Regions from separate parts of the Chryseobacterium sp. T16E-39 genome, predicted to be linked through region 3. Evidence: riboswitches for the same ligand, from Rfam matches in the RefSeq annotation. Region 3 holds a riboswitch; each other region holds the start of a gene.
The links. A riboswitch is a leader RNA that binds a small molecule or an ion and turns the genes downstream of it on or off. The one in region 3 is predicted to bind thiamine pyrophosphate.

Region 1 (2,269 bases), 1.3 Mb from region 3:
CCGAGAGATTATCTTTCTACCTATTTAAAAATCGGAACCATCGTGATGCTTGCCATTGGTGTTATTGCGATTCACCCAACGGTACAAATGCCAGCAATCAGTCAATTTGTGAATGGTGGAGGACCTGTAATAGGAGGACCTGTTCTTCCTTTTATTTTTATAGTTATTGCCTGTGGAGCTATTTCCGGATTCCATGCTGTGATCGCGACCGGAACTACCCCTAAAATGCTAAATAAAGAAAGAGAAATTCTTTTTGTAGGATATGGAGCGATGCTTGTTGAAGGATTCGTAGCTCTTATGGCTTTAATTGCTGCATGTACTTTAATGCCAGGCGATTATTTCGCGATTAATACTCCGAAAGAATCTTATGATGCTTTCCTTGCTGCACATCCAGCACTACATGGAGTAGACATTGATTATTTTTCTCAAAAGATAGGAATTGACCTGCATGGAAGAACCGGAGGTGCAGTATCTCTGGCCGTAGGAATGGCTCATATTTTCAATAAAATCCCATATATGGATCAATTGATGGCGTACTGGTACAACTTCGCGATCATGTTTGAAGCTGTATTCATTCTTACCGCTATCGATGCAGGAACAAGAGTGGGGCGTTTCTTTTTACAGGAAATGCTGGGGTCCGTCATTCCAAAATTTAATGACAAGAACTGGACTCCTGGAATTATCATCAGCAGTCTCCTCTTTACTTTCGCATGGGGATACCTCGTCTTTACAGGAAATGTAAGCAGTATTTGGCCGTTATTCGGAATCAGCAATCAGCTTTTAGCAGCGTGTGGACTTATTGTTTGCACAACGATGCTCATCCGCCTGAATAGAGGGAAGTATGCGCTCTGTTCTGCTATTCCTGGTGTTTTCATGGCCATTATCACATTTTGGGCAGGTTACATTCAGGTGACAGACATCTACCTTCCCAAAGGACAATATCTTCTCGCCACATTAGCAGTAGTTGCTATGGTTCTCATGCTTATCGTATTTATCGGAGCGTTTAGAAAATGGTATGAGCTTTTAAAAATCACTACATCGGAAACTGATTTTTATGGAGAAACGGTAAAAGAGCTTGTGGAAAGGTAAGAAGCTGCTAGTTATTGGTTGCTGGTTTATGGGGTTGTATCTTATATTTTTCATACATTTGTCTTGCTTTAGGGGTATTCTGAAAAAGAATTGAGAGAGTCCCTTTGAACCTGATACGGCTTACACCGACGTAGGGAAAAGCAAAAAGACATTCTTTACAATGTACTTTTGTTTTGGATTTTTTCCTAAAGCTATTTTTATTTAAATAATAACAATGGACAAAAATCTTTGGGAAAAGGTACAGTTTGTAAAACAACATTCTCCTCTGGTGCATAACATCACGAATTATGTGGTGATGAATAATACAGCTAATGCTCTTTTAGCTGTCGGAGCCTCACCGATCATGGCTCATGCAAAATCTGAAATCCATGAAATGGTTAATATTGCTCATTCAGTAGTTATCAATATAGGTACTCTTGATGAATATTGGTCTGAATCTATGTTAATGGCAGCAGAAGCCGCACATTCAGCAAAGAAACCCTGGGTATTGGATCCTGTGGGTGCTGGAGCAACCTCTTTTCGTGATCGCACTTTAAATAAACTATTACAGTACCACCCTACCGTCATCAGAGGTAATGCTTCTGAAATTATTGCATTGGCGAAAGCGAATACAACAACGACAAAAGGAGTTGACAGCACCGCAAAAAGCAGTGAGGCTTCAGAGGCCGCACAATTTCTTGCAGAGCAATATAATACAGTAGTTTGTATCTCGGGGGAAACAGATATCATTATAGATACCCAACAAACCATTTTCATCAATAACGGGCATTCAATGATGACCAAAGTAACTGGTCTTGGGTGTTCAGCCACGGCCCTTATCGGAGCGTTCATCGGAATCACAGAAAACATAACCGAGGCCGTTGCTGCTGCGATGGCGTTAATAGGTATTGCAGGCGAAATTGCTGTTTCAGAAAGCAAAGGTCCCGGGACCCTGCAGGTAAATCTTATTGATAAGCTTTACAATATGACAGAGGAAGAATTTATTAGTCATTTAAAGATAGAAAGACTATGAATTTCCATTCTTTCCCTTATCAACTTTATCTGGTTATTTCTGAGGCAGATTGCATCGGAAGAAATTTTTTGAAAGTAGCCGAACAAGCTATTCTTGGAGGTGTGGATATCATTCAGCTAAGAGAAAAAAATAGCCCAACAAATGACTTTATCAGAAAAGCCCAACAAC
Region 2 (2,269 bases), 2.1 Mb from region 3:
TATATGGACACGAGCAAGATGCTCGCGCCAGCAAAGGGAAAAAGAGTTAGAATATAGCAAATGGTAGAACTCGTATAAACCCCTATCCAATAAGCACACAACACAAAGCATTAATTGTCAGATTAATGCTTTTGCTATTCTTAAGTAGTAATATTATTTTTGTATTATGAAAAAAGATAAAATAATTATTGGCAGTTATGTCAATATAAACGGAGATCGTACAATAATTGACGATCAATTATTAGAAAAAATTACTAATGAGGAAATTACACAAATTGAACCAATAAGATTAGACGATGGATGGCTTAATGATTTTGGATTTAGAAAATGTTACGACTGTTGGAGATATGAACATTCAGAAAGTAAAAGTGTTGAAATTAGATTCACAAAAGATCGGCAAGTATTAATTCGATTTGATCTAGATGGAGCAGATAATTTTTTCAATGAGGAAACTCAACATGTTCATATGTTACAATACCTATGTTTTCTCAAATTTCAAAAAATGTTTTCTTTGGATGATAATTAAAACAAAGCCCCAATTAAGGGGCAGTTTTGTTGTTATTAATTTCTGATGGATACCATTACTTTATATTCATAATTAATATCTTCTGGTCTTATAGTACCGTAATTACAATATACTTCGGCCCCAGTTCTTAAACTTACTTGTGACGTATCCATTTTCAATTTATTTGATAAGTCATCAAAGGCTTTAGTAGCTGATCTAAGATCCTGCATCAGATTTTCACCTAGTATACTACTAGAAAAATCCACATTTTTTATAAATTCTAACGCCGCTACATTTTGGAGTCTTTCAATAGACTCGCTCATTTCTTTAAACATAAAATTAGATAAGACACAAGAGTCTTATTCTCTAATATAATGAAATTAATTAATAAATCAAACTGAAATGTTTAAATATTCTTTTTACTGAGAGTTTTTAGAATTAGTATATTTGCTAAGCTTTAGGGGTATTTCTATACGAAATTGAGAGAGTCTCTTTGAACCTGATACGGTTAATACCGTCGTAGGGAAAAGCAGCCGGCACCATTATGGATAGTTGGCTGATTTCTTTTTCTCTAAAGCCTAATAATTTATAAATTAAACAGGCTCTATGAATAAAATTAATGGTTTTAATATAAGGGTTTATGCTATCTGTGAGCATGAAGGAAAGATGCTGACAGTTTACGAGTATAACAAGGAAGAATTTTATTGTAAGTTGCCCGGTGGTGGCTTGGAATTTGGAGAAGGAATTCTGGATTGTCTCCACAGGGAATTTTTGGAAGAACTAAATGTTAAAATTGAAATTACAGGTCATCTCTATACACAGGAAGATTTTATACAGTCTATATTTGACGGAAGCCAAATCCTTATAATCTACTATACGGCAAGAATTCTTGACGTTGAAAATCTTAAAGTGAATACAGATGATATTAATAGGCTCGAATGGATAGATATAAATGATAATCCCTTTGGACTACTTACTGATAAAATAGCCCTCCAAAAATTAAGAGAAAAACATTCAATACAAGTTAATTAAAAGCATTTAATGAGTTTCTTCATTGTTTAATAGTGTTGAACTAAAGAAAGCAATTTCTAGAATATTAACTTGATACATAAGTAGAAAAAAATCCCCCCGCTGCCTCACGAATCCTTTCGCATGGCACTTTACTCTAATGACTTTCAATAGATTATCTCATAAAAAAAGCCACCTATTACAGATGGCTTTTTTTTTCATATGAAAAATTCTTTTTAAGATCCGATTGGAACACAAGAACAAACACAGTCATAAATGCCTTGATCAGGATCACAAACATAAATAGATTCACATTTAAGATAGTATTTTGCAGGACATGTGATAGGAGTACCTGATCCGATAACTGATTTCATTTCTTGTCTTGAAATTTTCTTAAAATTTTTCATGAATTTTTTATTTTATGGTTATTTATCAAATATAAATAAATTAACTATAAAATAGCTCTTAATTTTTATGGATTATTAGTCATCGCCGCAAAAGATGCCTGTAACTCTTCTTCTGTTTCGGGTAGCTGCACTTTTAACCCTCGTGTAATGCGGGATTGAATGTCTTCTGCAACTGGTTTGAAAATTTCATGATACTTCCCAAAAGCAGTTCTATAATCATCATTGGCGTTAAGCTCCTTTGCTAGCAACGTTGCACCTTGTAAAGCCAGACTTGTCCCCATTCCTGTAAAAAAGCTTGGAGCATGTGCTGCATCTCCAAGTAAGGCAACACGCCCTTTCGTCCAGTTCG
Region 3 (2,269 bases):
CCATCTGCAAGCCCAGACTGCTTTTTCCACTTCCTCATCAATACTTGAAGAAACAGCGCTGTTTCCGATATTAGCATTTATTTTAACCAAAAAATTTCGCCCGATAATCATTGGCTCACTCTCAGGATGGTTGATGTTATTAGGAATAATCGCTCTTCCGGCTGCTATTTCATCCCTTACAAATTCCGGGGTAATTTTATTTTTAGGAGTTCTTGCTCCAAAACTATTTCCAGCATGCTGAGAAGCCATTTCTTTGGAAACGGAGTCAAGTTGCTCGATCCTTTGATTTTCACGAATTGCGATGTACTCCATTTCAGGAGTAATAATTCCCTGTTTGGCATAATACAACTGGGTAACTTCTTTTCCTTCTAAAGCAACTTTGGGTTTATGATTATACGAAAAACGTAGATCATCAAGTTTTGGATCCGCCAAACGAGTTTTACCATATTCCGATGATATCCCGTCTAATACTTCTACATCTTTTCTGTCTAAAATCCATTGCTCTCTTATTCTTGGAAGACCTTTTAAAATATCGATCTCCGCATTTTCATCAGTATAAGGTCCGGATGTATCATAAACAGTCACAGGTGGATTGTGCTCAAAGCCTCCTTTACTAAGTTTGGTAGGACTTAAATGAATTTCACGCATTGCTACATTAATTGGATGAATTTGTCCCTCAACATAAATTTTCTTAGAATTGGGAAATGGTGAACATGTAATAGAATGTGCCATAAAATTTGGGTATTGTTATATAGGATTAACCGCCCTGCGTGGCAGTGATAATTAAAATTGAGTCGTTTTCCTGAAGTAAAGTATTCTGCCAGGATGAAATAGGAATAATACTATTGTTTAGAGCAACAGCAATTCCTTTTTTTCGGCCGGGAGCCTCCAAAGCCATTAATGCCTCCAGGTTTTCCGGCGGGACATTGAAAATTTTTCGGGTGTGGTTGATTATAAGTTCCATTCCAAGTTTTTGTTAAACAAATCACTTTAGGAATGGCTATAATTGTACAATAGAATGTACAACAAAAAGTCATCTCACTTTTCCCTACGCTGGTATGATCCAGATCAGGTTCAAAGGGTAAAGTCTCAGTCTGTTTGTACACAGACACCCCTAAAGTATGGAGCGAAGTTAGTTATTTTTTCAGAATGAGCAAAACTTCAACCCCTTTATTAAAATAAAAAAGTCTGCTATCACCAGAATAACAGACTTTTTTATTTTTAAGAAAAGCAATGTATATTACATTTCCTCACAAGCTCTCCAGATCGCATCATTCTGTGGAACAGGTGCTACAATCTCAATCTCTTCTTTGGTGACAGGGTGGATAAATTTCAGCATTCTTGCATGAAGATTTATTCCTCCGTCGGGATTAGACCTTGGTGCACCATACTTTAAATCTCCCTTAATAGGAACTCCAATTTTGGATAATTGTGCACGGATCTGATGATGTCTTCCTGTTTCCAGATCAATCTCAAGAAGCATATAATTATCAAGGGTCTTAATAACATTATAGGTTAAAATCGCCTCTTTTGCTCCATCAGTAACCTTTGGAAAAACGATAGCCTTATTATTCTTTTCGTTTTTCTTCAGATAATGAACCAATCTCTGATTATGCGGGATCATTTCCTTAGAAACGACTGCCCAATATGTTTTTTCGACCTCTCTGTTCTTCACCATTTGAGTAAGACGCGAAAGAGCTTTTGAGGTTTTAGCATAAATGACCAATCCGGAAGTAGGACGGTCTATACGATGTACCAAACCGAGAAAAACATTTCCCGGTTTAGCATCTCTTTTTTTTATAAAGCTTTTAATTAATTCTAATAGTGATTCATCACCGGTTTTGTCACCTTGTACAAGCTGACCCACTTTTTTATTTACAACCAAAAGATGGTTGTCTTCATAAGCAATCTGCTCCTCCATTTTAGTTTAGTTTACCTGTCTTCTATTGGATAAAGAAAGAATAATTCCTCCTAAAAGCCCAAGTGTTTTCATTCCTGCCAGTCTTGATTCTAATGGCAAAAATGCCCCTACAATACAAAGACCCGCAGCAGCATACATTGGGTAGACAAAATTTCTGTTCGACAGAAAAGGCGCCTGAATAGCAAAACTGATCCCTATGATGATATAGAATACTCTTTTAGAAAGAAGATCATTAACTTCTGGTGAAAAGAAATTGAACCAACCTATTGCTAAGCAGATTAAAGCAACAACGGAAATAATCCCCTGTATCGTTTGTTGATTATCTCTCATTAATAACTTTCTTTATCA

Region 1: it holds a riboswitch for thiamine pyrophosphate, as region 3 does, so the genes downstream of both, thiM (hydroxyethylthiazole kinase) here and thiS (sulfur carrier protein ThiS) in region 3, are expected to answer to the same signal.
Region 2: it holds a riboswitch for thiamine pyrophosphate, as region 3 does, so the genes downstream of both, CEY12_RS00785 (NUDIX domain-containing protein) here and thiS (sulfur carrier protein ThiS) in region 3, are expected to answer to the same signal.

What each region holds. Positions count from the first base shown of each region.
Region 1 covers NZ_CP022282.1:4,205,856-4,208,124, reverse strand. The annotation lists gene CEY12_RS19125 (carbon starvation protein A) at 1-1,089, shown strand, start outside; TPP riboswitch at 1,150-1,243, shown strand; gene thiM (hydroxyethylthiazole kinase) at 1,304-2,101, shown strand; gene thiE (thiamine phosphate synthase) at 2,098-2,269, shown strand, end outside.
Region 2 covers NZ_CP022282.1:176,377-178,645, reverse strand. The annotation lists gene CEY12_RS00795 (hypothetical protein) at 167-526, shown strand; gene CEY12_RS00790 (hypothetical protein) at 562-828, opposite strand; TPP riboswitch at 955-1,048, shown strand; gene CEY12_RS00785 (NUDIX domain-containing protein) at 1,112-1,537, shown strand; gene CEY12_RS22815 (bacteriocin-like protein) at 1,750-1,920, opposite strand; gene CEY12_RS00780 (FAD-dependent monooxygenase) at 1,986-2,269, opposite strand, start outside.
Region 3 covers NZ_CP022282.1:2,919,265-2,921,533, forward strand. The annotation lists gene thiC (phosphomethylpyrimidine synthase ThiC) at 1-732, opposite strand, end outside; gene thiS (sulfur carrier protein ThiS) at 758-964, opposite strand; TPP riboswitch at 1,029-1,126, opposite strand; gene CEY12_RS13125 (RluA family pseudouridine synthase) at 1,241-1,921, opposite strand; gene CEY12_RS13130 (hypothetical protein) at 1,928-2,251, opposite strand; gene panB (3-methyl-2-oxobutanoate hydroxymethyltransferase) at 2,251-2,269, opposite strand, start outside.